Regions from separate parts of the Natranaerovirga pectinivora genome, predicted to be linked through region 2. Evidence: riboswitches for the same ligand, from Rfam matches in the RefSeq annotation. Region 2 holds a riboswitch; the other holds the start of a gene.
The links. Region 2 has a riboswitch for cobalamin ahead of EDC18_RS11420 (ABC transporter substrate-binding protein). Riboswitches for the same ligand answer to the same signal wherever they lie in the genome.
Positions count from the first base shown of each region.

Region 1 (15,900 bases), on a different contig from region 2:
CAGTGTGATATCATCAGTGTTTTGCGTGATGGAGAATTCGTAGGTACTTTGAAAAGAGAAGAATTTGACACTGACCGTCTTAAGCAGATGATGATTGGACGAAATCTGGAAGGCAATTATTATCATGCTGATGATGAAGGGTATTCTGATGAAGTGGTTTTGCGAGCGGAGAACATTACAACTTTGGAAGATCTTCTTTGTTTTAATATTGAGCTACATAAAGGAGAAGTCCTTGGAATCGGTGGATTATCAGATTGTGGTATGCACACCTTGGGAAAAGCATTGTTTGGTGCAGAAAAAGTCCTTGACGGTAAAGTTAACTTAGGAGATGGAACAGTCATCGATAATACAAAAACAGCAGTAGAACATAAAATGGGCTATATGTCTAAAAACAGGGATAAAGAATCTTTGGCGTTAAATGCTACGGTTAAGGAAAATATTGTAAGTATTGCTCACGATGTTAATCGAATGTTTGGACCTATCATTTCATTTAAGAAAGAAGCAGGCTATGCTAAGAAACAAATCAAAGATTTATCAATTAAATGTGCTTCACCAAATCATTTGGTCAGCACTTTATCCGGTGGTAATAAGCAGAAAATTGTTTTTGGAAAGTGGATGGGTGTTGATTCTCAAATTATTATTATGGATTGCCCAACAAGAGGTGTTGATATCGGTGTTAAAGCAGCAATGTATAAATTGATTTACGACATGAAGAAAAGTGGTAAGTCCATTCTGTTAATCAGTGAAGAATTACCGGAGCTTATTGGAATGAGTGATAGGATTATTATCATGAGAGATGGCGAAATAAGCGCAGAGATTCAAAGAAGTGAAGGATTTAATGAACAGAAGTTGATTGACGCAATGATATAGGAGGTAGAAATGAAAGCAAAGTTAATCCAATTAAATGAACAACAATTTTTTATTAGGATAGCACCAATTGTACTGTTGCTGGTTATGGGTATTGGGTTCAATATAGCGACAAACGGGAGATTCGGTAGTGCAAGAAATTTGAACTTAATTGTAACCCAGGCGATTATTGTCGCTACTGTAGCAACAGGGGCAGTGTTTATTTTCGGAACAGGGAATATCAGTATTGCTTTAGGAGCCACCACAGCAATAACGGCAGCAATAATGGCTAATGTTTATTTGATGACAGAATCTGTTGTGATCATGATTGTTGTTGCTATAGCCGTTGCTATATTAATTATGATAGTGACAGCAGTTTTAAGTACAGTATTGAAAGTGAGTGTTATGTTCGTATCCATTGTTATGATGGTACTGTTTCAAGCTATTCTTCAGACAATATTGGGAGCAGGAACTATAAGATTACCATATGCTATGACATCTGCATTGACAAGGGGGAACTTTCATTACTGGTCATTTATCGTTTACTTCATACTATGTGCAATTTTATTTCACTTTACAGGAATTGGAAGGTCTATTAAATTTATTGGATCCAATAACTTCTGTGCAGAACAAAGTGGTATCTATACAAAAAAATATTTAATGCTGGCGTTTATAATTTCTGGTGTTGGTATTGGGTTGGCAGCAATAATGACGAGTATTCGTACGGGAACAATAGGTGTTAATACTGCCTCAAGTCTAAATATGGATGTTGTTCTTGCCATTGTACTTGGAGGAATGTCCGTATTTGGTGGAACTAGATCTTACATATACGCAGGGGTACTTGGCGCTATAACAGTTACATTATTAAACAATGGATTGTTAATGGTGGGCGTTAGTCCAACTATTTTGCAATTAGTTAGAGGGATTATCTTTCTAACATTGATATTTGCAGGTCAAAAAAGACCTGACAGGTTACCAGACAAAGAAATATAATTTTAGGAGGAAAAGAAAATGAAAAAGAAATTAGCTTTTATAATGGCAGTATTAGTACTTGTTTTTAGTTTAGCAGGGTGTGGAAGTTCAGGAGAAACTCAAAATGAAGATTCCAATAACAATCAAGTTTCAAACAATAATGACACTAATAAACCTCAAGAGAATATTACGATTGCTGTTGCATGGAATTCCATGGATGCATCAACTCAAACAAGAATGAGATATTTGGAAAGTCACATAGGACCAGCATTAGGCATTGACTTCATATTTTCAGAAGCAATTTCTGATACGTCACAATTAATCACTTTTCTTGAAAACGCATATGCAGCAGGTGCTGACGGTTTCTTATCTTCAGTTACTGATGGTACGGAACAACTTGTGTCTAGAGCAGATGAGTTAGGTATTTATACGGCAGTAGTATCATCTAGGTTATATGAAGAAGTTGTTGAAGTGCCAACGTTTATGGGAGTTACTGGTATTGCTTTGTCTAGAGTTGCTAGCGCTTATGGTGAACTTATAGATTCACAATTTGATTCTGCTGAACCAGCAAATTTCATTATCGTTTCAGGTGGATCGGCAATGGGTGTATCCTCTCATAATGAGGCAACGAGATCAATGCTTGAGACACTTCGAGTTAAATATGACTTAACCTATGACCGTGATGTAGCGGATTTAGCAAGAACAAATGCAACATCACCAATTAGTACAGGCAGAGAAGATGTGAACATTACTATTGTTCCTGGTTTCTCTAATATGGATGGTTATTTATCTGGTGTTTCCAGTTTGCTTCAAACAGGTAGGTTTGATGCGATATTATCTGTATATGCAACAGTAGATACTTTTTCAACGGCTATTGATGAAGTTGAAAGAGCATTAGGAAAGAATATTAAAGTACTTTGTCAAGCAAACTTCGGTGAAAATACAAAGAGAGCTTTTGAAACGTTAGACTCAACAGGTAACCCTACTTTAGATGGTGCAATTATTTATGCAGGAACAGTAAATGATGCATATGGTGTTGTTCTTTTATACAACGGTATTACAGGTCATGGAGATGCTATCAAGCCAGAAGGTAGAGCTATTGTAATGGGACCAGCGCCATTGGTTGTTGCCAATGCACAAGAATATGGATTGTTATCACAATTAGATACACGTGACGATATGTATGTTTATACTGCTGATGAAATTAAGAATTTACTTAAAGTATATAATGAAGATGTTGATTATGAATTTCTTATGAATGTAACTGCTCAATTTTCAACAGATAATATTCTTGAGCGCCGTGGTTTAAAGTAAATCATTTGAGTAAAGGAGTAAGACTATGATGAAAAATAAAAAGAATATTTATAAAACTGCATATGTACTTTCTGTGCCATTGGTAGTAGGGCTTATAATGGAAGTAATTGTTTATATGCAGACTGGAGGACATCTGATTTCGTCAATGCTGGATATTAGAAACATCATTAGAGATTTAGGTGTAACAGCACTCATAGCCTTTGCATTATCCTTAAACCTTGGAAGCGGAAGATTTGACTTATCACTAGGAGCACAGCGATTAGTTGCCACCATTATTGGTGGTAACATCGCTTTGAGACTGGGATTCAATGGAATAGGCGTACTTATAATGGCTATTTTATTTGGATTGCTTGCAGGTTTTGTTGTGGGTATGATATTTATCACTTTCCGCGTACCACCAGTTATCTTAGGATTGGGTATGGCAATGGTTTATGAAAGTCTTGCATTTGCAGGTTCAAGAGGACTTGGGCTTCAGTTATTTGGTGCGCCAAATACTAGAATGCTTGTAAATCCTAATTTTACACTGATGGTCCTAGGGTTAGCTACCCTTTTTGTATTTGTATTATTTACATATACAAAGTTCAGATATGAGATGCAAGCAATGAGGGGTTCTCAGAAAATAGCAAAGACTTCAGGAATTAATGTGTTTAGGCATGTTGTAATTTGTTATACCATTGCCGGTGGATTGGTTGCTATTGCAGGGGTTTTAAGTGCAGCTATGGCAGGTGCGTTATTACCAACACTGGGTATGACAAGTAACAGTGCAGTTATTGCGATGACGTTCCCAATGTTTATCGGTACATATTTATCACGACGCAGTAATATAGCGCTTGGTATTATCAGTGCATCATTAACTATAAGGTTATTTGGTTTCGGAATGGTAGCATTACAGATTTCCACTGCTCTTAACACAACGATTAACATGATATTATTTATCGGTTTCCTTGCTTTTTTAGCTAATCGACATATCCCTGATTTACGAAAAAGAGAGAAAGCTAGAATCAAAGAAGCGAAAGCAAAAATAAAAGAAAGAAAAGAGCTTAGCTTAGCAAGCTAAGCTAAGGAGGTAACAATGGTCGATTTAAGAAAAAAACCATATCAACTCAATGATGAGCAAATTGAGTGGGTTAATCATAATTTAGAAACAATGTCTTTGGAAGAAAAAATCGGACAATTGTTCATTATGCTAAAAACTGAACCGGGTGTCAACGAAGCTAGGATTAAAGAGATCCTAGATAAATACCATCAAGGTGGTCTTCGTTGGCAAGGTGGTAATAAGGAAGCTGTTTATTTGCAAAATACGACTTATCAAAAATCATCTAGGATTCCTCTGCTTATTGCAGCAAACTGTGATGATGGAGGAATTGGTTGTCTTCCAAATGAAGGAACTTTTGTGGCTACTGCTGCTCAAGCAGCTGCAAATGAATCAGAAGAAACAGCCTATCATATGGGCTTGGTTTCTGCTCGTGAAGCAACGAGTGTTGGATGTAACTGGTTATTTAATCCTGTTGCAGACATATATATGAATTGGAGAAATACAATCGTAAACACAAGATGTTTTGGGGATAACCCTGAAACAGTTATAAGAAATACAAAAGCATTTATTAAGGGTGCTAAAGATGGTAATCCTAATATGGCTTGCTGTATTAAACATTTTCCTGGAGACGGTGTAGAAGAGCTGGATCAGCATTTGGTCATGGGTGTTAATGATTTGAGTGTAGATGAATGGAAAAGTACTTACGGCAAAGTATATAACGAATTAATCAATGAAGGTATTGAGTCCATTATGGTAGGACATATTGCGCTACCAGAGATGAGTAGAAAATTAAGACCAGGGATTAAAGATGAAGAAATTATGCCAGCTACTTTAGCACCGGAACTTTTGACGGATTTGCTCAGAGAGGAAATGGGGTATAATGGACTTCTTTTAACTGACGCAACCCATATGGTTGGTTTAGCAGCAATGAAAAAAAGGGAAGAAGCAATGCCCCTTGCTATAGCTGCAGGCTGTGATATGATACTATTTGCCAACGATATTGAAGAAGATATTGCGTTTGTTAAAAAGGGTATTGAAAATAATATATTAACAATTGAACGTTTGAATGATGCTGTTACAAGAATTTTAGGATTGAAAGCAAAACTGGAATTAATGAATCCTTCAGTAGCGATTCCTAATCCAGATTTAATAAATACAACAGTTAACACAGAGGAATATTTAGGTTTTAGAAGGTTAGCAGCTGATAGATGTACAACTCTTGTAAAAGATGCTGCTAAATTAATTCCTGTAAATCCATTAGAAAAGAAAAAGATTTGGTTGGTTTATGTTCAATCTGTACCAACAACCATTGAATACATACCGGATCCATCTCGACAAATAATGATTGAAGAGTTAGAACAAGCAGGTTTTGATGTAACATTGGCACCGTGTTTTTATGATTTGGAAGCAGAAAATGGACCAAACCCAATGAATATGGTTAAGATGCTTGGTAGAGGACCAAGGAAAGAGTTTCAGGAAAAATATGATTTGGTTTTAGTAGCAATCAATATTAAAGGATATGCTCAAGAAAACAATGTGAGAATTAAGTGGAGCCAGCATCATAGCCAAGAGCTGCCATGGTATATTCCAGAAGTGCCTACAATTGGCATTAGCTTGAACTATACAAATCATCTAATTGATATACCGCAGGTAAAGACCTTTATCAATGCATTTGGAAGTACAAGAGAAAACATAAAAGCTGTCGTTGAAAAAATGTGTGGAAAATCAGAATTTAAAGGTGAAGTAAAAGAACATTATTTCTGTAATCGCTGGGAAGCCAAATTATATGGGTGATTTGATGAAAAATAAATTTTTAGTATGTATCGATTCAGATGGTTGTGCCATTGATTCTATGACGATTAAACATAAAGAGGCTTTTGGACCAGCCTTTATTAAAGTATGGGATATAGACGATTCTAAAAAAAATACAATATTAGATCAATGGAATAATATAAACTTATATAGTCTAATGCGAGGGATTAACCGATTCCAGGGATTTTTGGCTATATTGACCCTACATCCAGAATTAGTTGATAATGAACAGCTGAACGTGTTCGCAGAATGGATAGAAACAACAAAAGCTTTGTCTGATGAAAGTCTTCGGGAGAAATATAAACAAACAGGGCTAGAGATTATGGGTAAAGCATTAGAGTGGTCCGACTTAGTTAACTCGAAGATAGAGGTATTGCCATTGGCTCAACCATTCGATGGCGTAATGGATACAATAGAGCTAATTAAATCAAAAGCTGACATTGCAGTAGTATCTTCAGCAAACTTTTCAGCTATAAAAGATGAGTGGCAAAAATGTGGATTATTTAAGTTAGTTGACTATTTCTACTCTCAAGCAGATGGCACCAAAAGTGAATGTATTAATAAGCTTATTGGAATGGGTTACGAGAGAGATAAAATGATTATGGTTGGCGATGCCCTTGGTGATTACAAAGCAGCTGAAAATAATCAAATATGGTTCTTTCCTATATTAGCGGCAAAAGAATCATTATCATGGATTGACTTAAAACATAAGTATTTACACCTGTTTCTTGTTCAACAATTTAATAAGGAAATTCAAGAGGACCTACTTTTGAATATGAAAAAAAACTTGTCATAGAGCTAAGAGGTGGTTGCAAAGCAATTACCTCTTAAGTTTTATCAGCACAAATAAAGATACTGTTTTCAATATGTTTCTTAGGACAAGAGGTATAAACTTGAGTAATTGGAGGTATTTTTTTATATGAGGATACTATTTAATAATAATGGCAAAAGGGATAAAGAAGATTTTTCAAAAATTGAGTCTGATCAAGTAGATTTATTAAGGTCAGAATTAGCGGTAACGTTAAATCAATGTTCTAAATTTAACGGGTTTGGAGAAGTATTATCAATAAAAACTTCTACACCTATAACTGATGACATCAATGAATTATTAGAAATTAAAACAGAACAAATCCGTGAACTATTTTTAGACACTTGTGAGATTATAAATGATCTTACAGAAATGAATTATATAAAGCAAATGATTGATTATATTACCAATCAAAGAAAAGAAATAAAGAAAATACATTTGAGTACTAATGAAATGAGCTCAGCTATTGAAGATGTTGCTTCTCAAGTTCAAACGTCAATGACGAAAACGCTTGATACTATTAATAAAGCTCAAGAATCTATACAATCCATTACAAAGACGTTTAAACATATAGAAGATGCTTACGATGAAATAATAGCATTAAAAGTAGAAATTCTAAGTCTTGTTACAGACATTAAAGATATTGCAAACATTAGTAAATTTATTAATGATGTAGCGGAACAAACAAATCTATTAGCATTAAATGCATCAATTGAATCAGCGAGAGCAGGTGAAAGTGGTCGGGGTTTTGCTGTCATTGCTGATGAAATAAAAAAATTAGCGGACAGTACAAAAATTTCAACAGGCAGTATCAAAGAAAAGATTGATAATCTTACAAATGAATTTTCTAGCGTTACACTTAAAATAGATGCTACAGCAAAAGTATTTGATTATTCAAAAGAAGCGATTTCAAATTCGAAATCAGCTATTGATTATATGGAATATAATCTAAATGATATTGGCACGTCATTTGAAGATATATCCTCTAGTATTGAAGAAGAAAGCGCAACAATGATTAGCATTGATGAGAAAATCAATGCATTGGAAGAAGAATCAAAATTATTAACAGAGGTATGCATGAGGACAGGACAAGGTGTTTATAACTTGAGCGAAAAAGTTATTAAGCATAGAAATAAAGCTGTACCATGGTATAAGAACTTAAATATGGAGCAGTCATTAGAACTTGCTGCTATTGAACATTCTACACTAAAATGGAAAGTTTATAATGTATTATGTAATTTTGCTAATATCTCAGAAAATGACATAGATAACCATACTGAATGCAATATTGGACGATACTATGAGTCCATTAAGAAAAATGGAAATCAAGAAGAACTTTTTTTAAAACTGTATCAATCACATAAAGAGCTTCATACCCTTGCAAAAGAACTTGTTGCTAATAATAACAAATATACAACTGATGAAATAAATTTAAAACTGAAACAATTAGAGGTGCATACACAAAATTTTAAACATTACAGTAAAGACTTTGCAATGAATATTAGAAGATAAGTAGATAATAGGCTGAGATAGTTTAGAAAAGTCTATGGTACACTTATTATGAAAAAACCATAATGGGAAAAAAATAAGGAGTATTTACATATGAAAATTAAAGAATCTATATTAAGTGGCGTTATTGGAGGAGGAATGGGATTGCTTATATCTTTTCTGATTAACTATTTCCTCTTACCTGTTCCACATAATGTATTGGAAAATGCAATTGGTAATGGTATAAGTGGTTTGATGAGTGGGTTCTTCGCTGGAGGTATAGGAGTGTTTGCCTACATATCTTCACAAGAAAAGAAGAAAATGACTAAGAGACGCAGGAATTGATAGAGACTATATCACCATATTACTTGAAAAGTATGATTTATAGATAAGGGCATTTTAGGACTTGCATTCCCTGTCATGGAACAGGGCTCTCTTATGTAGAAAGATAGAAAATTATCTACAATGATAAAGAAAGCACGACTATTTATTTGGTCGTGCTTCTTTATATATCGGCCCATTGTCAACCAGCTAAAGATTGTGAAGAGTTAAAGTAAAGTAAGTTCTTTGATATTGTGGAGAAATATCCTCTTTTTTTGAATTGTAATCTATCTTAGAATCTGATACACTTTAATCAGTTGTATACATTACTTTTAAGGAGGGGATTTCTATTATTGAAAAGAAAGATAATAATATGCCTAATCAAGTGTATACGAGATTAAAGGATGAAATATTATCATTAAAAATAAAACCAGGACAATCTATTGGAGAAATAGAGATTGCCAATAGATTCAATGTTTCTAGAACACCTGTCAGAGATGCGTTTAAGAGATTGGAATATGAAAATTTATTAGAAATAAGAGCTCACAAAGGAACAAGTGTAACTTTAATAGACATTAATTATATAACGGATATTATTTATATAAGGGAAAAGTTAGAGTTTGCAGTCATACAAGAGTTATGTAAGAATTGTACAGAAAACAAGCAGTTTCAATTAAATTTATTATTAACCAAACAAAACAAATTATTTGAGCAAGGGTATTCTCAAGAAGAGTTGGCAAGAGAATTTATTAAGTCAGATAATGAATTTCACGCTATGCTTTTCAAATTAGCCAATAAGGAAAATGTTCTATCTTTCATAACATCCATTAGCCATCATTATGAGAGGTTTAGAATGTTCATTAACATTATTGAAGAGAACATTCTTTATGAATTATTTGAAGAACATAAATTGCTTGCTGAATGCATTGTAACTAATAATATAGAAAAACTTCAAGAGGTTTTTAAAGAGCATCTTTATAATGGTATTCGTAAAAGTTCTGAGAAGGTTTTTGAGTATCCAGAGTATTTTACAGATATTAAGTAATAAACACGTACTAGATACCTGAATTTTTAGGTTGATAGTACGTATTTTTTTATTAAAAATACAGTAATGTATACATACATAAAAAGTCTTGTTTGTAGGATGAGTAACTGAGAGTCAAGGGAAAGAAAGAAAATAATTGACATATGTATACAAGAGTGATAAAATAGAGATATATTATAAAGTAATTACTAGTAATTATAATGTATACATATTTGAGATATAAATAATTGATAAAAATATTCTTTAAAATTAAGGAGGGAATCACAATGAAAATGACCTTTAGATGGTATGGCAATGATGATCCAGTTACGCTTAAAAATATCAGACAAATACCAAACATGTCAGGTGTAGTGACAGCAGTTTATAGCGTTCCAGCAGGAGAAGTATGGCCAGAGGAAGACATCCAAAAACTTAAAGAAGATGTTCAAGGCTCAGGATTGGAAATGGAAGTTATAGAGAGTGTCCCTGTCCACGAAGATATTAAATTGAGAAGAGGCAATTATCAAACATACATTGATAATTACAAAGAAATTATAAGAAGACTTTCAAAATATGGAGTGAAATGCATTTGTTATAACTTTATGCCTGTATTTGACTGGACCCGTTCTCAGTTAGATAAAGAATTAGAAGATGGTTCAAAAACATTGGTGTATTACAAAGAACAAGTAGATCAGATGGATCCTACAAAATTAGCATTGCCAGGATGGGATGCATCCTATACTCCAGCAGAAATGACAGAGCTCATTGATGCCTACAAAGCACTTGGAGAAGAAGGGCTATGGAGTAATCTTGAATATTTTATTAAGGAAATTATGCCAGTAGCAATAGAATGTGATATTAATATGGCTATTCATCCAGATGATCCACCATGGTCAATTTTTAATATTCCAAGAATCATTAAAAATGAAAATGATTTAGATAGATTTTTATCTTTATATGATGATACTCACCATGGTTTAACCTTGTGTAGTGGGTCATTAGGATGTGGGAAGTTTAATAATTTTGCCAATATGGTTAGAAAATATGGTGAGATGGGAAGAATTCATTTTGCTCATATAAGAAATGTAAAATTATTAGAAGATGGTTCGTTTGAAGAAAGTGCCCATTACTCTCCTTGTGGATCGTTAGATATCTTTGAAATATTAAAAGCATACCATGACGTTGGTTTTAAAGGATATATTAGACCAGACCACGGCAGAATGATATGGGATGAAACAGGTAAGCCAGGTTATGGTTTATACGATAGAGCCCTGGGATCTACATACATTACTGGGATTTGGGAAGCTCTAACTAAGATGAAAGGAGTGTAAGACTATGAAATTACCATTTAATATAGATTTAAAAGACAAAGTAGTGGTTATAACTGGAGCAGGTGGTGTTTTATGCGGAATGTTTGCAAAAGCATTGGCAAAAACAGGAGCTAAAGTGGCTTTGCTTGACTTGAATCTGGATGCTGCAACAAATAATGCCAATGAGATTATTGAAAACGGTGGCATTGCAAAAGGATACCAATGTAATGTACTGGATAAAGATAATATAGAAAAAGTCCGTCAAGAGATTAATGAAGACTTAGGAACCTGTGACATTCTTGTTAATGGTGCAGGTGGTAACAGTCCAAAAGCAACAACAGAAAATGAATTTTTTGAAGAAAAAGACTTGAACAATATGAAGACATTCTTTGATTTGGATGCAGAAGGTGTTCGATTTGTATTTGACTTAAATTATATGGGAACATTATTACCTACTCAAGTATTTGCCATTGATATGTTGAATAAAGAAGGTGCTAGTATCATCAATATTTCAAGTATGAATGCATTTACACCTTTGACCAAAATACCAGCATATAGTGGTGCAAAAGCAGCCATATCTAATTTTACACAGTGGCTAGCGGTACATTTTGCAAAAGCAGGCATTCGTTGCAATGCTATTGCACCAGGTTTCTTTATATCCAAACAAAATGAAAAACTATTGTTTAGTGAAGATGGTACACCGACTAAAAGATGTGAAAAGATATTAAGAAATACACCTGTGAACCGTTTTGGTAAAGAAGAAGAATTAATAGGAACCCTTCTGTATTTAGTTTGTGAAGAAGCGTCAAGTTTTGTAAATGGCGTTGTAATACCTGTTGATGGCGGTTTTTCTGCTTATTCAGGGGTATAATCAAAAGGAATGATTCTGCAGGGTGCAATCAAAAGAACCTTCCAATATGATTTTTCATAAAAAACTTTCCTCCTCGGAAAAAAGGATTGTTCTTTTGTGGTACAACCACCTCTGGTTTATATCAGAGGTGGTTATTTATGTTTTTTTATAATTATTCTAAACTGTAAAGGTGTAATACCTTCTTTCTTTTTAAAAAGCCTAATAAAATTACTTTGACTATTAAATCCAGAATCTATGGATATAGCAGTAATATTCTTATCGGTATAATACAATTGGTTTTTAGCAAAAGCAATTCTTTTTAAAAGGATATATTGCTTTATGGTAAAGCCTGTCACTTCTTTAAAAGTATGTAAAAGATAATACTTATCTAGGAAAATACTCATTATACTCTCTATATATCAAAATAAGTAAAGAGGATAAAGGGGATATAAATTCTATATGCCAAAAAACTTTTTTCTTCATATATAGAAAGTAACTTATTTAATAATAAAGTTTCTAAATTGACACTTCTAATAAAATCCAGTATGATAACACTAATATGCTTTATATCTATAAATAAGAAGAAATTCTTAGGAAGTTCGGTGAAAATCCGATGCAGCCACCGCTACTGTAATAACTACTTATATACAAAAACCACTGGGAAACTGGGAAGGGGTATATAGGGTTTGATGTTAGAGCCAGGAAACAGATAGATATAATACGTTGTTCTGAATTTCGGATGGAAAGGAAGATTTATTTTTATGTCTAAAAAAATAATGTTTCAAGGCACTGGCTCAACCGTTGGAAAAAGTCTTATAACGGCAGCCATATGTCGTATCTTAAATGATAAGGGTTACAATGTAGCGCCTTTCAAATCACAAAATATGTCCTTAAATTCTTACGTTACCCAAGATGGAAAAGAAATGGGACGAGCCCAAGTGGTACAAGCGGAAGCGGCTCGTATAGAACCTATGGTAGAAATGAATCCAGTATTATTAAAGCCTACAAGTGATATAGGCAGTCAAATCATTTTAAATGGCAAAGTCTTTAATCAGTTAAAAGCCAGTGACTACTATAGAAACAAAGAATACTTGATGACAGAAGTGATCAAGGCATTTAGAACACTTGAAGAAAAATACGACATCATTGTTATAGAAGGTGCTGGAAGTCCAGCAGAAATTAATCTAAGAAAAAACGATATTGTCAATATGGGTCTAGCAGAGGCCATAGACACACCTGTTGTATTAATAGGGGATATTGATAAAGGTGGTGTATTTGCCTCTATTTATGGTACCTATATGTTACTAAGCTCTTCTGAACAAAAAAGGATAAAAGGGTATATTATTAATAAATTTCGCGGAGACGTTACGCTACTTCAGCCAGGAATAGATATGTTTTATGAAAAACTACCGATACCATGCTTAGGCGTAATTCCATATTCAGATTTTCAAATCGATGATGAAGACAGTGTGACAACAAGATTTGAAAAGCCAAAAGAAGGCAGCATTCATATTGGTGTTATCAGGTTGCCTTATATGTCTAATTTTACAGACTTTACTGCGTTAGAACTTGAACAAGATGTCTCTGTAAAGTATTTAGCCACAAAGGATGATTTTGAAGAGATAGATTTACTGATTATTCCAGGAAGTAAAAGTACAATAGCCGATAGAATATATCTTCAGAACAGTGGGCTAGATGAAAAAATATATAGATGTCATAAAAAGAGAACACCTATTATAGGCATCTGCGGTGGGTATCAAATCTTAGGAAAAACCATAAAAGACCCCTTTGGTGTAGAAACAGAAAGAAAAGAAGTGAATGGTCTAGGATTATTAAATATTAATACGGTGTTAGAAGAAGAGAAAAAAACCATACAAAGAACAGGACAAATACTGGTCAACTTTGATAATGGGGGAAAGACACAAGGTAAAAATGTAGAAGGTTATGAAATTCATATGGGAAAAACAGAGCACCTTGATAATGAATCAGATTTTATTCTACTAGAAGAAGGGTTATACGACGGTTGTGTGAATCAAGAAGGAACTGTATTCGGAACATATCTTCATGGCATATTTGATTCTCATGAATTTAGAGAAGCTTTATTAGAACCGATTAGAAGGAAAAAAGGATTAAATCTGAACCCTTCAAGACATTATAGAGAATTAAAGGAAGAAGCTTATGATTATCTTGGAAAAGTAGTAAATGAATCTCTGGATATAGAAGCTATAATGAATATTATAGAATCATCCAATTAAGCTAGGTGACATATGGAAAATATAATTGTATTGATAAGTGTTATTGTAATGGATTGGCTATTAGGAGATCCATTAGGATGGCCTCACCCCATCATTTATATGGGGAAATTGATCCAGACATTAGAAAAAATCATCAGAAAGTACTTTGAAAACTTGTTTGTTGGTGGTTTCTTTTTACTGGGTTTATCTCTTTTTATCGTTCTAATAAGTGTTTCTATAATTTTAAAGGGATCAATGGTCATACATCCCTATTTCCATACCATAGTAACCATCTACTTGTTATACACTGGAATAGCAGCAAAATGTCTTCATACTGAAGTAAAAAAGGTCATAAAAGGGTTATATCAAAGTATAGAAGAGGGCAGAAAGTATCTGTCTTACTTAGTTGGAAGGGACACTGCAAACCTTACACAGGAACAAGTGATAAAAGGCGCAATAGAAACCACTGCTGAAAATACCATTGATGGTGTTATTGCCCCTCTATTTTATATAGGCATAGGGTTTTTAGTAGGCTACCCAATTCATTTTCTTTTTGCTTATAAACTGGTTAATACTCTCGATTCTATGGTTGGTTATATCGTAGAGCCTTATAAAGACATTGGGTTCGCATCCGCAAAAGCAGATGATATTCTTAACTATATACCTGCTAGAATTGGAAGTTTGTTTATGGTATTAAGTAGTTTATTATTAAAACTGAATTGGAAAAATAGTTGGAGAATCTTAGTAAGAGATAGACGAAATCACAAAAGCCCTAATTGTGGCTATCCAGAAGCGGTAGTGGCAGGGGCGTTAAAGATTCAACTAGGTGGAACACATAAGTATTTTGATACCATAGTAGAAAAGCCGACCATAGGCGATTTAGATAAAAAACCAGAGTCAGTAATGATAGAAGATACCATTAAAATTATGTATGTAACAGAACTACTTTTTACACTATTTTTTATTATAGTGTATTTGCTTATATATTTCTAAGGAGTAAGTGATATGGGACTTGTAATAGAAGCTAAAAACAATAGACAGAACAACAATAAAATGAATATACATGGTGGTGTCATCAACGAAAAAATACTAGATTTTAGTGTGAATATTAATCCTATTCCTCTATCCCCTTCAGTAAAAGAAGCTTTAGTGGAAGGGATTAATGAGATCAATAAATATCCTGAGATTATAGGAGAGTCTTCAATTAAATTCCTAGGGGATTATTATAATACTTCAAGCAAACGGATTATTATAGGCAATGGGGCAATGGAATTAATTTATTTATTTGCTAGAGCCTTTAAACCAAAAGAAGTCATGATTATATCTCCAACCTTTAATGAATACGAACGAGCCTTTAAGCTAAATGGTGCTAAGATATACCATTATGTCTTAGAAAGGGAGAATCAGTTTAAACTGAATGTAGAAGATTTTTTACGAACTATAGTAAAAAAGAAACCAGAATGTGTGGTTATATGTAATCCAAACAATCCTACAGGACAAATTATAGATAAAGAAACCATTAAAAGAATCGCAACCCAATTAAAGTCTTGGGACGGTATGCTTATGTTGGATGAATCTTTTATTGACATTTCATTTGGAGCAAGCTGTTACAATATAAAACCTCAAAATATAATGGTCATTCAATCTTTAACAAAATATTATAGTATACCAGGTTTAAGGCTAGGCATTGGATTTGCCAGCCCAAGTATAATAGAAAAACTATATACCTATAAAGAACCTTGGACGATTAATACTTTGGCCCTTGCTGCTTTAAATCCTTTACTAGAAGACAGTGAGAGAAAAGAAAAGACCATACAATGGTTATTAGACGAAAAATACTATATAGAAACCAATTTAATGAAGTTTCATTACTTGAATTTTTACT
Region 1 is NZ_SMAL01000003.1:268,079-283,978, reverse strand. Features, by position in the region: gene EDC18_RS06010 (sugar ABC transporter ATP-binding protein) at 1-870, shown strand, start outside; gene EDC18_RS06005 (ABC transporter permease) at 880-1,839, shown strand; gene EDC18_RS06000 (hypothetical protein) at 1,858-3,132, shown strand; gene EDC18_RS05995 (ABC transporter permease) at 3,248-4,189, shown strand; gene EDC18_RS05990 (glycoside hydrolase family 3 protein) at 4,205-5,962, shown strand; gene EDC18_RS05985 (HAD family hydrolase) at 5,967-6,776, shown strand; gene EDC18_RS05980 (methyl-accepting chemotaxis protein) at 6,900-8,300, shown strand; gene EDC18_RS05975 (hypothetical protein) at 8,391-8,621, shown strand; gene EDC18_RS05970 (GntR family transcriptional regulator) at 8,971-9,642, shown strand; gene EDC18_RS05965 (mannonate dehydratase) at 9,909-10,952, shown strand; gene EDC18_RS05960 (SDR family oxidoreductase) at 10,957-11,802, shown strand; gene EDC18_RS05955 (helix-turn-helix domain-containing protein) at 11,934-12,185, opposite strand; cobalamin riboswitch at 12,335-12,510, shown strand; gene EDC18_RS05950 (cobyric acid synthase) at 12,543-14,036, shown strand; gene cbiB (adenosylcobinamide-phosphate synthase CbiB) at 14,049-15,008, shown strand; gene EDC18_RS05940 (pyridoxal phosphate-dependent aminotransferase) at 15,021-15,900, shown strand, end outside.
Region 1: linked by a shared signal. The riboswitch ahead of EDC18_RS05950 (cobyric acid synthase) and the one ahead of EDC18_RS11420 (ABC transporter substrate-binding protein) in region 2 are both predicted to bind cobalamin.

Region 2 (15,900 bases):
ACCAAACCAAGAAACCAAAAACCAAACCAAAAACCAAACCAAAAACCAAACCAAAAACCAAACCAAAAACCAAACCAAAAACCAAACCAATTACCAAACCATAAACCAAGAATAAGTAGCCTGATTGGATGTTTGAATTTTGTCCGACAAAAAAGCGGAGATAATCTCCGCTAGTTGTCTGAGTATAGTTTGGATACTTCTAGAAATTTGTCTTCGCATGCTAAGAATGCTTCTACTATGATGGGGTCGAAGTGTGATCCGTCGCCTTTTAATATAATGGATTTTGAGATATCGTGGGGGTAGGATGTTTTGTATACCCTTTTGCTTACTAAGGCATCGTATACATCTGCAAGTGCAACAATTCTGGCACTTATTGGGATTTCTTGTCCTTTTAGACCATTGGGATACCCAGAGCCGTCGTATTTTTCGTGATGACATAATGCGATTGAGGCACTCATTTTAAAGTAGTCTGCTTTTAGATCTTTTTTTGCCGTTTCCATTAGTGTTTCGTAACCTATAATGGTGTGTGTTTTCATTATTTCAAATTCTTCTGTATCTAGTCTTTCAGTCTTAAGAAGAATATGATCTGGTATTCCAATTTTTCCAATATCGTGTAAAGGACTTGTTAAAAAGATATTGTCTACGAAGGCAGGATTAATTTCTTCACTATAGTAACCTTTTTCTAGTAAGTATTCAGCAATTATTTTTGAATAGTATCTTATACGTTCTAGGTGGTTTCCAGTTTCTACATCCCTTGACTCAGCAAGTTTAGAGATGGCAAAGATAATGGTATCTCTTGATTCTAGATCTACAATTCTTTGACCTGAACGGATTTTAGCCGATAGTTCTTCTTTGCTGTAGGGTTTTGCAATATAATTATCTGCACCAGAATCTATTGCATATATAATATCATCCGTATTGCTTTTTGTGGTTACGATGATTATGTACGTGTATTGGCTGCTTTCTGCATTTCTGATTTCTTTAGTAAGTTCTAAACCATCCATACCAGGCATCATCCAATCAGTAATAACCATTCGAGGTCTTTCTGTTTTCCATATTTCCCATGCTTGCTTACCGTTTTCGGCTAAGAGAGTTTCGTACCCTAAGGCATTAACAAGCCATTCCAATTTTTTTAAACTTATTTCATCATCATCTACTAGTAAAACCTTCATATGTACACCTCCAGAATGCTAATTTTTGAAGTTTGATTTCAAGTATTTTTCTAAGGTATTTAATTCACTTATTAACTTATTCAATATGTTTTTAGAAAAATCAAGGTCTTCAATTTTGCTTTTAGTTTCAAGTTGTGATGCTAATTCAGCAAAGGTATCTGCAGCTAAGTTTAAAGCTCCACCTTTGATTCTATGGGCAACGCTTATTACTTGGTCTTTGTTATCTGTTTCGATTGCTTGTTCTATAATTCTTAATTGTTCTCTTGCATTGTTTGTAAATTTATTTGTTATATTATATAAGAAATTATAGTCCCCATCAAATTCACTCAATAGCTTTTCTAGGTCAATTGGTTTATCAACGGTGGTTTCAAAAGTTGGCATATTTGTATCTATTGAAGGTTTCACATTAAGGACAGGGGTTTCGTTTGTTAACCAATATATGATTTTATTCAAAAAAGGAATTTTTCTAAAAGGTTTGGTTATAACATCATCCATTCCTGCATTCAAATATTTTGCTACATCAGATTCAAAAGCATTGGCTGTTAAACCAATTATTTTTGTTTTTTTGCCAATTGATAAATTACGAATAACCTTTGTTGCTTCCACGCCATCCATTTCAGGCATTTGAACATCCATTAAAATTAAATCAAAAGGATTTTCTTTGAATTTATTAACGGCAACCAAACCATTTTCAGCCACATCTACATAACAATTTAGTTCTTTGAGATGGGCTAATGCTAATGCTTGATTAGTTGGGTAATCTTCAACTAATAAAACACGAAATTTATTTAAAAAAGTAGGAAATGTTAATGTATTAAAACTATCCTCTAGGTTTTGTATGATAGGTCTGGTAATAATAGTTGCTTTTTTAAAGACAGCAGTAAACCAAAATGTACTACCGATATTTTCATCACTTTCTAATCCTATATCACCATGCATCAGTTGTACCAATTGTTTTGAAATAGAAGTTCCTAAACCTGTTCCGCCGAATTTGCGAGTTGTACTGTTTTCAGCTTGTTCAAATACTTCAAAAATCATGTTTTGTCTATCTTTTTTTATGCCTATTCCAGTATCTTTGATTTTAAATAGTAATGTTATTTCTGTACTGGATTCTAAGGTCTTTTCAACAGTAATATTAATACTGCCATTTAAAGTGAATTTAATGGCATTGCCTATTAGATTAACTAATACTTGTCTTAATCTTAAGGAATCTCCAATAATAGTAGTTGGAATAGAGTCATCAGTGGTTAAGGTGTATTCCAACCCTTTTTTGCGAGCCATTGTGGAATAAGTTGATGTTATGGACTCTAGTAAGGTATTTAGATTAAAAGGCTCGTTATGTAAGGTGATTTTACCAGATTCAATTTTAGATATATCTAACACTTGATTGATAAGCTCAATTAGTTTTTCACTTTCTTCAATAATGAGACTTAAATATTGTTTTTGTTCATTATGATTTCTTGTAATATTTAGAATTTCTACAAAACCAATGATACAGTTAAGTGGTGTTCTAATTTCATGACTCATATTAGCAAGAAAACGACTTTTTGCATAATTTGCAGCATTTGCCTCTGTAATGGCTATTTGTAACTGTTCATTTACTCTTTGTATATCAGAAGTTCTTTCTTCAATTTTTCTTTCTAATTCTAGGTTTTTATCTTCTAATTTTGCAAGTAATTTTGCTCTTTCTGCTTCTGACTTTTTTAGTGCTTCAAAAATCAAAATTCTATGAAGTGCAGTACTTAGTTCACTACAAATTATATGATAATTTGCTTTTTCTAAAGGACCAACTTCAAACAGAACAAAACCAAGTTGCATATCTCTAAAGTACAAAGGGTGTAGAATCATTGTATATCTATCTTGAGGCTTGAAGGCTTCAGGTAATAACTCAATGGAGTCAAATAAAATACCATCAGAATCAACAAACTCTACTTTATTATTGCTGTATGCAAAGATTAATCTGGCTTGGGTATAATCTTTTTTGTTTTCATCGTATAAAGATATATAACATCCAGGAATTTTTAAGTCTTCAAGCAATCTTTCAATAGCCAGGAGAAGTTCTGTTCGCTCATATGTAGAATTCAAAGATTGATTGGTTGCATGAAGAGAAAATAATAAATTGTTGGTTTTAATGTTAAAATTGGCTAATGAAAACTCTAAAGCTAGGTGTATTTGTACTCTGGCTTGATTCCATATATCAGAGGCTCTAAGGTGTAATTTACTTGTTTTTAAATAGGGCAACATTAAATTTCTTTTTTCAGAGATTAACAATTGGAATATTGAGATGTCTTCATCTGATTTCTTAAGAATATTCAAAATGTTCTCTAAAGTTGTTATAAATTTATTGGAAGAAGGATCATTAAGATCATTTATAAAGTCACCTACTAAGTCTCCAATTCTTAAATGGGACACAGAACTAGTTGTAAAAGAGGCAATTTGTGTTAAGTGATTTTTTATGGCCATTAACTCATCATCTGAAATCATAAAGGATAGTTCAGAATCAAGATCATCTACACAATGTGTATTTGGTTCTAAACAACCACAAGAGTGTCTAATGACAAGGTGGTTCTTTATATAGTTATCTTTATTGGGTATCTCTATTCCATTAAGGTGCTTAAGAATTAAATCTGTAGCTACCTGACCATAGCGAAGTAACTGTGGGTCAATAGTCGTAATTGGAGGATTACACATCCTACTCTCATTTTTATTGTTGAATCCAACTAAAGCAATATCAAAAGGAATACGGATTTCTCTTTTATTAAGTTCATCAGATACACCTAATGCAACCAAATCACTAACACATATTATTGCTTCAATATCTTCTTTTGGCACTAATTTTAATTCATCAAGGTAATACTTAACTGCTTTTACACCAGTAGATTCATGGAAGATATTAGGTTCAGTAATGAGGCGTTGATCAATAGGTATATTGTGTCTTTCCAAAGCTTTCATATAAGACATATATCTTTGTTTGGCAGAATTATGGAACTCTGGACCTCGAACAAAACCAATTTTGGTATAGCCATGAACTTGATACAGGTGATCAACTAAGCTACTGATACCATCATCATTGTCCATTAGTACAGCAGGAAAATCTTTAATCTTATTTGCAATTGTAATAACAGGTAAGTTTTTAAACTTTGCAAAAAATTCAATTACTTCCTCAGTTGTCAAAAATTCTTCATAATGAGATGCCCAAGTAATTAAGCCATCTACATTTCTAGCGTCAACTAAATCATATATGATATTTGCACTAAAGTTATTGTTTGTGGGATCATTAGGTTTTTGTCCTATTATACATATTAAATTTACATCTTGTTCAGATGAAAAGGCTGCGGCTCCCTTGAAAAAACTAAGGCCAATATCTCCCCAAATAAATGGCGTTATAAATCCAAGAGTAGTTCTAGTGTTTCTAGAACTAGAGTTTCCCATAAGAATACCTCCCTGTTGGAACATATCATTAGTACCAATAAAATACTATTTTTTACTAAAGATTTTGTTTATATTATAACAGTTTTTACTTTCCACAGCAACTTAAGTTATGGGCTTGGGTTAAAATAGTAAGGATATTTTATATATTTTGTTTAAACAATTGAAATAATTAATACTTATGTTAAAATATATATAATAAAATAATTGAAATGTGAGGATGAAGTATGATTAATACTATTTTATTTGATTTAGATGGTACAGTATTGCCTTTAAATATGGAATTGTTTATGAAAATTTATTTTGATGAAATGTCAAATGCATTTTCAGATATCATCGAAAAAGAAACTTTAATTAATTATATATGGACTGCTACAGGTGAAATGATTAAGAACACAGAAAAAAGAACCAATGAAAGTGTTTTTATGGAGAAGTTCGGAGAATTAATTAATGATGATTTAGAGATGTATAAAGGGCGATTTGATAAATTTTATGATGAAGGGTTTCAAAAAGCAAAAGTTTCTGCATCTGAGAATGAATGGATCATTAAAAGTTTGGAAGTATTAAAAGAAAAGAATTATAATCTTGTCCTGGCAACAAATCCACTTTTTCCTAAAAAAGCTATTTTACACAGAGTAAGATGGGCTAATGTAGATCCTAATACATTTAGCTATATTACTTCTTATGAAGAGAATAGTTATTGCAAACCACAAATTCACTATTATAAAGAAATATTAGAAGACATCCATAAGGAGCCATCTGAATGTATGATGGTTGGAAACGATGTACAAGAGGATATGATTGCAGGGCGTTTAGGGTTAAAGACATATTTGATTGAGGATTGTATTATTAATAGAACAGATGAAGAGGTTGTTTGTGATTACAGTGGGAAGTATGAGGATTTTTATAATTTTGTTTGCAATTTACCTAGTGTGAATGAACAATAAATTTTAATAAAGGATGGAGCGCATAAATGTTAGAGGTAAAGAATTTAGTAAAGAAATTTGGGAGTAAAAACATTGCCGTAAATGATATGTCATTTAGTATTAATGAAGGAGAAATATGTATTATTCTTGGTCCAAATGGTGCAGGAAAAAGTACAACCATTAAGTGTATTGCTGGACTTTTAAAATTTTCTGGAGAGATAAATATTTTTGAACACAGTAATAAGTCTATTGAATCTAAAAAAATATTAGGATATGTTCCTGAAACCCCTTCCTTGTATGAATTATTAACGGTAAATGAACATCTAGAGTTTATTGCAAAAGCTTATGAGTTAAAGGATTATGAAGGGTATAAGAATGAGTTATTAAAAAGATTTGATTTAGATGATAAGGTAGATAAAGTAGGAAGAGAGTTATCAAAAGGTATGCAACAAAAGGTGAGTCTTTGCTGTGCATTGCTTATAAAGCCAAAGATCATCATGTTTGACGAGCCGATGATCGGACTAGACCCAAAAGCCATTAATGAACTTAAAAAAGTGTTTATAGAACTTAAAGAAGCGGGTTGCATTCTTCTTATAAGTACTCATATTATTGATAGTGTAGAACAGTACTGGGATAGAGTATTGATTATGAACAAAGGTGAAGTCGTGAAAGATTTGAACAAAGAGAGTTTGATTCATAATACTAGAACCCTTGAAGAGATTTTCTTTGAAGCAACAGATGAAGTGAAGGGAGCTTAGTATGGTATCTTTATTTTATATTTTAAGAAAAAGTTTTAAGAATGGCTTAAAGCAATTGGTCAAAAAGAAATTAGCGCTTTTAGGGTATCTAGTGCTTTATGGTTTTATGATATATGGTGCAATTATAGTGTATAGAGGAAAAAGTGGTGAGGGTATTAATCCCACAAGTTTGCAGATGTATCAAAGTATAATGCTTGGATTGATTATACTTACTGTTGTGCCAAGTTTATACAGCTGTTTGGGAAAAATTTCAACAGCATTTAGAATGGCAGATGTGAATATGATTTTTGTGGCACCTTATCATCCAGCAAAAATATTATTATTTAGTCAATTAAGGCAGGCAGCCCAGTCATTTATTATTATGATTTTTATGGTTATTCAAGCCCCCTATTTTACAGGAGGATTGGATTCAGGAGTTTCTGGTTTTTTTCTATATGGTTTTGCGTGGATGGTTTTAACATTATCCATTTCTCCTATATGTACAGGTCTTTTCATTGTTAACATGAGATTGCCTAAATTAAAAAGAATGTTTAAAACATTGATTATTGCATTAGCTATGTCGTTAATTGGATACGTTATCTTAGGCGCTTTTGGTACCAGTGATCCTATAAATGGTATGTTGTCTAGGGCTTCTAGTGATTGGTTTTTAAAAATCCCTTTAATTGGATGGTATAGAAGTATTTTTGACTCTGTAGCTTTTGGTTTTACATGGGAGACTTTAATTTCTCTTGCTTTAATTCTTTTATTGGTTACAACGTCTTTAATAATTTCTTTTAAATTTGCTACAACAGATTTTTTTGAAGATGCAATCACTCAATCAGAAAAAACCGAGGAAGCTCTTTCTGCAATTAAAGATGGGAACCAATTTAAAAATTTGTATAAAAACAAAAAAGCAAGAAAAGTAAAATTTCAATTTAAAAAAGCCAAGTCAAAAGTTATATTGGAGAAACAATTATTGGAAATGAAAAAGAAAGGGCTGTTTTTATTTGATATAAAAAGCTTGTTTATTATTTCAGCACTTATTCTTGTAGGATCCATAGTGCCACAAGTTGAAGAGATACCTTCAGTAAAGCTTCTAGCTGGGGCAGTCCTATTAATATATTTTATAGTTATTATAGTTAATATAGGTGTTGGAAAAACGGAATTAAATAAGCATTATTTGTATTTGATTCCTGATAATAACTTTGAGAAATTAATAAACTTAACCATATTGGAAGGGATAAAGATATTTAAGGATTGCTTTATAGGTTTTTTAGTTGTTTCCATTATATTTAATGAAAATATATTTCACGGGTTTTTATGTGGCATAATACTATTTATGTTTGTAATGATCCAATCATTTTTAGAACTTATATGTTCAAAGCTTTTTGGTAATACGCAAACTCAAATGTTAAAAGGATTCATTAGATTTATATTTAATATTATTATTTTAATTCCTGGTATTAGTATTGCCATAGCTTTTGGGTTATTAAATATTTCCTTAACAATAGCTTTATTAATTGTGGTATTAATCTATTTAAGTATTACACTGATGCTATCTGTCCCTGCGGCTTTTAGTATCAAAAATCCAGAATTCAATTAAGATTTATACTAGTAACGTAACAAATGACTTTTGCTTTATTAGAGACAAAAAATTTATTGAAATGTAATTTCAAATCAGTGTAAGGAAGCTTGTAAATTACATTTACATATATAATATGAGGTGGGGAATTATGAAATTATTAAAAGCAGTGGGATTTTTGTTGTTAATTGGGCTTTTTTATATGATAGCAACTGCTGTGGTTGCCTTTGTTATGGGTATAGTAGGTGCTATTAGTGGTGGATATACAGACGTAGATTCACTAGATGCTTTTCTTTCTAACAATTTAGCTTTAATGGTTATTGGTATTAATTTAGTGACTCTTTTATTTATATTTATTCTCTTTAGTTTTAGAAAAGAAAAGTCCTTAGTTAAGTACCTTAATTTTAGCAAATTAGATATATCTCAAATATTATATCTACTTGTAATAGGTATTGCGTTAAATGTATTTATAAATGTAGCTTTAATGCTTATACCAAGATTTTTTAATATTACTAGATACCTAGAAGAGCACGATGGCGTCATAGAAAACTTAACATCAGGAAATGTATGGATTACATTGTTTTTAGTCATTGTCATTGCACCAATATTCGAAGAAATACTTTGTCGAGGTGTCATTTTAAAAGACTTTATGAAATCCACCCCTGTATGGGTAGCCGTTATAATCCAATCTCTTGTATTTGGTTTTATCCATGGAAATATTGTTCAAGGGTCATATGCATTTGTCATAGGGTTGGTTTTGGCAGTGATATATTTAAAAATGAAAAGTATTTGGGCGCCTATTTTCCTTCATTTTGTCTTTAACTTTGTAAGTTTGTTTATTGGATATTTTATTGATGAGAATATGACAAGTTTTCTTGGGATAATATATGTTATGGTGTCTTTTGTAATCTTAGCTTGGTTTATGAAAGTTGTACTGAGTAAAGAATACCCAACTCAAGAATACATAACTCAAGAGGTCAATGAAGAAGATCCAACTTATTCTTTGGATCAGTAAAAGTTATTGACATTTTAGCTGTATTAGATTATATTAAAACACGTACAATTGAATAAAGTATAAGGTTCTTTTTGTAAAAGATTAAAAGGGAAAATGGTGTGAATCCATTACAGCCCCCGCTACTGTAAGCATTACGAAATCCATATACCATTGGGAGTGATCCTGAGAAGGTGGAGAGTAGGTTTGATATGTGAGTCAGGAGAACTGCCTTATGCCATAAGCAATTCGACTTTCGGAGGGAAGGTACGGGTATTATATGCACACAAGTTAATTGGAGATGCTTTATAACCGTATATTTATATATACGGTTTTTTTATACTTAATAAGTCGATTTGTGGATTCAAGGGATATATAATAATATTGGCTGCTTTTCCTTTCAGCCGGTGAATGCTCACTTGAATACACGAGAACTAAAGAGTATTAAATCCCTCTAAATAAAAAAATAAGGAGTAACAAAATGAAAAATTTATTTAAAAATGTAACAACACTTCTATTGGTATTAATGTTAGTAGTATTAGCTGGCTGTACTGCAAATGAGGCGCCTAGTGAGCCAACTCCTATTGAACCTATTGGTCTAGAAGATCAAAATCAAGTTGATGATAATGTAAATCTTCAGGTTACATATCCTTTAGAAATTGAAAATAAGTTCGGGAAGATTACAGTTATTGAGTCAGAACCAAATTCCGTTATTTCTTTTTCACCGGAGACGACTGAAATCATGTTTGAAATTAATGTAGGAGACAAATTAATAGGCCGTTCTACATTTTGTAATTATCCAGTAGAGGCTTCAGAGATTAGAGATTTTGGTACATTGTTTGATTATAATATTGAGTCTGTTGTTGAAGCTAATCCAGATTTAGTTATTTTATCTTCTATGGTAGGCGAAGACAATTATAATGCTTTTAAGAACTTAGGATTAAATGTTTTAGTATTAGACTTTGATGACTCTTTTGAAGGTACTTATGAGTATATAACAGTTTTAGGCCAAGTGTTCAATAGGGTAGAAGAAGCTGAAGGTTTAATAGCAGATATGGAAAATGTAGTTAATCATGTTATTGAAACAACTAAAGCCCTTGAAAAACCAAATGCATATTTTATTGTATGGGCAGGTAGTGGAGATTCAACGGCAACAGGAGATACTTTTATTGGAGAAATGATGGAGTTAGCAGGAGCTAATAATGTGGCTGCTGATGGACAAAATTGGATGTATAGTGTAGAGTTATTAGTAGAAAAAGACCCTGATATTTTAATTGCACCAGATTATTTGGTGGATATGTTATATGATTTAGAAGGGTACAAAGATTTGACGGCTTTAAATGAAGGAAGAATATATTCAGTTAATGAAGATATTTATTATAGACAAGGGCCTAGATTAAGAGAAGCTATAGCAGAACTTGCTTCAATATTTCACCCAGATAAATTTTAATTAGATTATTAATGGGATTGTATAAAGGAATGGGTAATATGAAAAATAAAGGATATAAATCTAAATTTATATTAACGTTAGTGGTACTTGTTTTAACCATAACGGTAGCAGGCACTTTAGGTAGCGCCAATATTAATTTCCTTAATTTTTTTAGAATTATCGGAAGTAGAGTGCCCTATTTAAAAAACTTTATAGATATTAGCCATATACCGGATTCTCATTTTACCATTGTTATGAATTTAAGAATGCCTAGAATCATTTTAGCCCTTTTTGGAGGGGCTGGTTTGGCCTGTGCAGGGGCAATTTTTCAAGGTGTTTTTGCCAATCCTATGGCAGAACCTTATTTACTTGGCGTGTCTTCAGGAGCAGCAATGGGTGCAACCATTGCTGCTATTTTAAATACCCATATAAGATTTTTAGGTTTTGGGGCTATGGGATTGTTTGCTTTTGCAGGTTCATTATTGGTTATGTTTCTAATTTTTAGTCTTTCTAGAATTAAAGGGCAGTCTTCAGTATCCATCTTATTATTAGCGGGACTGGCTATTAACTCTTTTTTTGGGTCTATGATTTCTCTTATTATGATGTTTAATCAAGATAAGGTTGAAGAAGTGTATTTTTGGACTATGGGTAGCTTTAGAAATGCAACTTGGGAAAAGGTTCTTATTGTAGGTATGGTTGTAATACTCATGACATTGTATAGTTTTTACTATTCTAAGGATCTGGATTTAATAATGATTGGTGATGAACAAGCCAAGTCTTTAGGGGTCCATGTAGATCAGGTTAAGAAGAATTTGTTAGTGGCAGCATCTCTTGTTGCCGCAATAATTGTTGCTTCAAGTGGTATTATTGGTTTTGTAGGTTTGATCATACCCCATATGGCAAGGTTTATAAGTGGTCCTTCTCATAAGAAATTACTTCCTTTATCCGTTGTTTTTGGTGGTGTTTTTATGATTATTTGTGATACCATTGCCCGTTCTGTATTGCCTAATAAAGAACTAACCACAGGTGTTATTACTTCATTGTTTGGTGTACCTTTTTTCTTGTGGTTGTTGTATAAGAATAGAAAGACTGTAGCTTAGGAAGTGGGAAAGTATGAAAATAGATATTAAAAGTCTTAGTTATAAGTATGATGAAAAAAAGGTATTACATAATATAAATTTGTCATTTAACAAAGGTAAGTTTTATGGGATTTTAGGGCCTAATGGTTCTGGAAAAACCACACTTATTAAATTAATGACGGGATTACTTTCTAAAAAATCAGGGGAAATATTTGTAAATAACAAAGAGTTAGATACAATGAGTAGAAATGAAATTGCAAAAAACATTGCTTATGTCCCTCAGATATTTAATATAAGTCAGGGTTTTTCAGTTAGAGATATTGTGCTTATGGGAAGGCATCCTTATATAAAAAGGTTAGAGTCCCCTTCTTTAGAGGATTATGAGAAGGTGGAAGAAGCTTTTCGTGAGACCAATTTAACAGGGTTAAGAGACCGATTTGTTAATGAGTTAAGTGGTGGTGAGACTCAAAGGGTTATTATTGCTAGGGCTTTAGCCCAAGATACAGGAATTATTGTTTTGGATGAGCCTATTTCTCAGTTGGATATTCATTATCAGCACGAGATTATTCGGTTTTTGAAGTATTTATGTGAGGTAAAAGGGCGTACCATTATTGCTTCTTTGCATGATATTAATGTTGCTGTGAACTATTGTGAGGAAGTTGTCGTGATGAAGGAAGGTGTCGTTAAGGCTCAAGGGAAGGCCTTTGATGTGGTTACTGAAGGGTTGATTGAGGAGGTTTATGACTTAAAGGTGAGTATATTTGACGGAAAAGGACGCCGATATATCGGATGGTGACAAGGGTGGTGACAAGGGGACGTTTCTCTTGTCTTTTTTCGGGGTGACCAGGGTGACAAGGGGACGTTTCTTTTGTCTTTTTTCAAGACAGGGTTTTTGGCTGGCGACTAGGGAGTGTTATATATAAGATTTATCGACCCTTATCCATCCTTGGATAAGAGGGTCGAGCTACGCCATCCTTGGCTCCGCGGTATAATCTTATATATAACACTCCCTAGTCTTTGTCGTAACAAGGGGGCGTTTCTTTTGTCTTTTCCTTTGTCTTTCGTTGTCTACTCAAGACAGCCGAAGCGTCCCCGTGTCTTTTCTTTTGTCTTTTCCTTTGTCTTTCGTTGTCTACTCAAGACAGTGGAAACGTCCCCTTGTCTTCTTTTCTTCCCTTGCGTTGTCTTGAGGAGACAGCCGAAACGTCCCAGTGTCTTTTCACAAGACAGCCGAAACGTCCCCGTGTCTTTTTCCCCCTGTCTTCTTTACACAAGACAGTGGAAACGTCCCCTTGTCTTTCACAAGACAGCCGAAACGTCCCCTTGTCTTCCACAAGACAGTGGAAACGTCCCCTTGTCTTCTTCCTTTTCCCCTTGTCTTCCTTGTCTTCTGCCTTGGTTTTTTGTGAGTCTTGATTTATATTGTAGTTTAGTGATATACTTAATAAAAAGCTATGATTGAGAGTGGTTTTTATGCTTAGAGATAAGAATATTGTGATTGGGATTTCTGGTGGGGTTGCTGTTTATAAGGTTTGTGATCTTGTTAGTCGGCTTAAGAAGCTTCATGCTAATGTTCATGTGATTATGACTAAGTCTGCTACTGAGTTTGTGGCACCTTTGACTTTTCAGTCTCTTAGTCAGAATTATGTTGTTGTGGATATGTTTGAAGAGCCTAAGACTTGGGATGTAGAACATATTTCTTTGGCTAAGAAGGCGGATTTGTTTTTAATTGCACCTGCTACGGCTAATGTTATTGGCAAGATTGCTAATGGGATTGCTGATGATATGTTGACGACTACTATTATGGCAACTAGAGCACCTATTCTCATGGCACCTGCAATGAATACCAATATGTATACTAATGATATAGTTCAGGAGAATATTAATAAGTTAAAAAGCAGGAATTATAAGTTTGTAGATCCAGAGGCTGGTCGATTGGCTTGTGGTGACGTGGGTGTTGGTAAGTTAGCGAACAATGATATTATTCTTGAACATATAAAGGAAATGTTAAACCCAGTAGAGGATTTGAAGGGTAAGAATGTCCTTATAACAGCTGGACCCACTAGAGAATGGATTGATCCTGTTCGTTTTATTTCCAATCCTTCTAGCGGTAAGATGGGTTATGCCCTAGCCAAAAGTGCAAGTGAACGTGGTGCTAATGTTACTTTGATCTCCGGTCCTGTTTCTATTGAAAAACCTACAGGGATGAGTAATTTTGTTAAAGTGGAAACGGCAGAAGAGATGTATAATGAAGTTGTAAAGGTTGTTGATTCTCAAGACATTGTTATTAAAACAGCAGCAGTTGGAGATTATAGACCTAAAAGTAAATCAGATATAAAGCTTAAGAAATCTAATAGTAAGGTAAGTCTTGAATTGGAGCCTAATGCTGATATATTATTTAATATTGGGAATAATAAAAAAGAAAATCAAATCTTTGTTGGATTCGCAGCTGAGACCAATGATGTAATTGAAGAAGGAAAAAAGAAATTAATTAAAAAAAATCTTGATTTAATTGTTGTAAATGATGTGACAGAGGTAGGAGCAGGTTTCCAATCAGAAACCAATATTATTAAAATTATTGATAAAGAAAAGAATGTAAAAGAATTTCCTATGGATACAAAAGAAAATTTAAGTAATATTATAATTGATGAAATTGTAAATTTATTAAAATAATAGAATATAGCTGTAGGGTATTATATCTTGATTGGAGGACAATGGTATGAGTAAAAGAGTTACCACTTCTACATTTAGAAAAATGAAAAAGAGTGGAGAAAAAATAACCGTTCTAACGGCATATGATTATCCAACTGCTACAATTTTAGATCAGCAAGGTATTGATGCTATTTTAGTAGGAGATTCTTTGGGGATGGTTGTATTAGGTTATAATGATACAACTCAAGTAACAATGGAAGATATGCTTCATCATATAAAAGCTGTTAGTCGTGGAACAAAAAGAGCTATGGTCATTGGCGACATGCCTTTTTTATCCTATCATATAAGTATCCAACAAAGTGTTATTAATGCAGGAAGCATTATTAGGGAAGGTCTTGCAGGGGCTGTAAAACTTGAAGGTGGAAAAGAAATTATAGACCATGTTAAAGCCATTGTTAACGCAGGTATACCAGTAGTAGGGCATATTGGGTTGACGCCACAATCTGTGCATCAGTTTGGGGGCTATTTTATTCAAGGTAAAACAGATGAACAAGGGCAAAAATTACTAGAAGATGCTAAGGCATTGGAAGAGGCAGGGGTTTTTGCTGTTGTTTTAGAATGTGTCACTGAAGAAGTAGGAGAGTTAATTACCAATGAGCTTAGTATACCAACAATAGGAATAGGTGCAGGGCGTAAATGTGATGGTCAAGTTTTAGTAACCCATGATTTATTAGGTTTGTACCACGGGAACAGTCCAAAATTTGCAAAAAGATATGCAAACATGTATAATGCTATGGGTGATGCAATAAATGGATATATTAAAGAAGTAAAAGAGGGAGCATTCCCTAATGAAAATCATATTTTTACTATGGATAGTGAAAATGTAACTAAACTATATACAAAGGTGAAAAAGTAAGATGGAATGTATTAATACAATAAAGGGTATTAGAGAATATTTAAAACCATATATGTTACAAGATAAAAGCATTGGCTTTGTGCCAACGATGGGTTATCTTCATAAAGGGCATGGGTCTTTAATTGAAAAGGCAGCCAAGGAAAATGATATTGTTGTGGTGAGTATTTTCGTTAATCCTACACAATTTGGTCCAAATGAGGATTTTGAAAAATATCCGAGAGATTTAGAAGGTGATTTAACTGTTGCTAAAGAAGCAGGAGCAACGGTTGTATTTGCCCCAGTAGCTTCTGAGATGTATGTAGAAGACAAAAAGACACAGGTTGTTGTAAGTGATCTAACAGATAAGCTATGTGGTGCTTCTAGACCTGGTCATTTTCAAGGTGTTACTACAGTAGTAACAAAGTTATTTAATATCGTTAAGGCAAACAAAGCCTATTTTGGGAAAAAAGACGCACAACAGTTAGCTGTTATTCAAAAGATGGTTCAAGACTTGAATATGGATATTGAGATTATTGAATGTCCAATTATTAGAGAAGAAGATGGTCTTGCTTTAAGTTCTAGAAATGTGTATTTGAGTGAAGAAGAAAGACAAGAAGCTTTGGTTTTAAGTCAAGGGTTATTTTCTACTAAGGAAAGAATAAAGCAGGGTGAAAGAGATTGTGTTCAATTAAAAAATGAATTGATAGAATTAATTAATACAAAACCTCTTAGCAACATAGATTATGTTAATTTTGTTGATGTGAATACCCTAGAAGATATTAATATTATTGATGACAAAGTGCTTATTGCTTTGGCAGTTAAGTTTGGAAATACTCGATTAATTGATAATATTACAGTGGAGGTGTAAATTATGCTAATAGAGATGATGACAGGAAAAATACATAGAGCCACTGTTACAGATGCCAATTTGAATTATGTTGGAAGTATTACCATAGATGAAAATTTATTAAAGGCTACAGGTATTTTACCAAATCAAAAAGTTCAAGT
Region 2 is NZ_SMAL01000008.1:97,042-112,941, reverse strand. Features, by position in the region: gene EDC18_RS11450 (response regulator) at 171-1,172, opposite strand; gene EDC18_RS11445 (ATP-binding protein) at 1,191-4,604, opposite strand; gene EDC18_RS11440 (HAD family hydrolase) at 4,829-5,548, shown strand; gene EDC18_RS11435 (ABC transporter ATP-binding protein) at 5,575-6,285, shown strand; gene EDC18_RS11430 (putative ABC exporter domain-containing protein) at 6,287-7,867, shown strand; gene EDC18_RS11425 (CPBP family intramembrane glutamic endopeptidase) at 7,998-8,861, shown strand; cobalamin riboswitch at 8,907-9,087, shown strand; gene EDC18_RS11420 (ABC transporter substrate-binding protein) at 9,319-10,287, shown strand; gene EDC18_RS11415 (FecCD family ABC transporter permease) at 10,326-11,366, shown strand; gene EDC18_RS11410 (ABC transporter ATP-binding protein) at 11,380-12,141, shown strand; gene coaBC (bifunctional phosphopantothenoylcysteine decarboxylase/phosphopantothenate--cysteine ligase CoaBC) at 12,819-14,018, shown strand; gene panB (3-methyl-2-oxobutanoate hydroxymethyltransferase) at 14,065-14,913, shown strand; gene panC (pantoate--beta-alanine ligase) at 14,915-15,760, shown strand; gene panD (aspartate 1-decarboxylase) at 15,764-15,900, shown strand, end outside.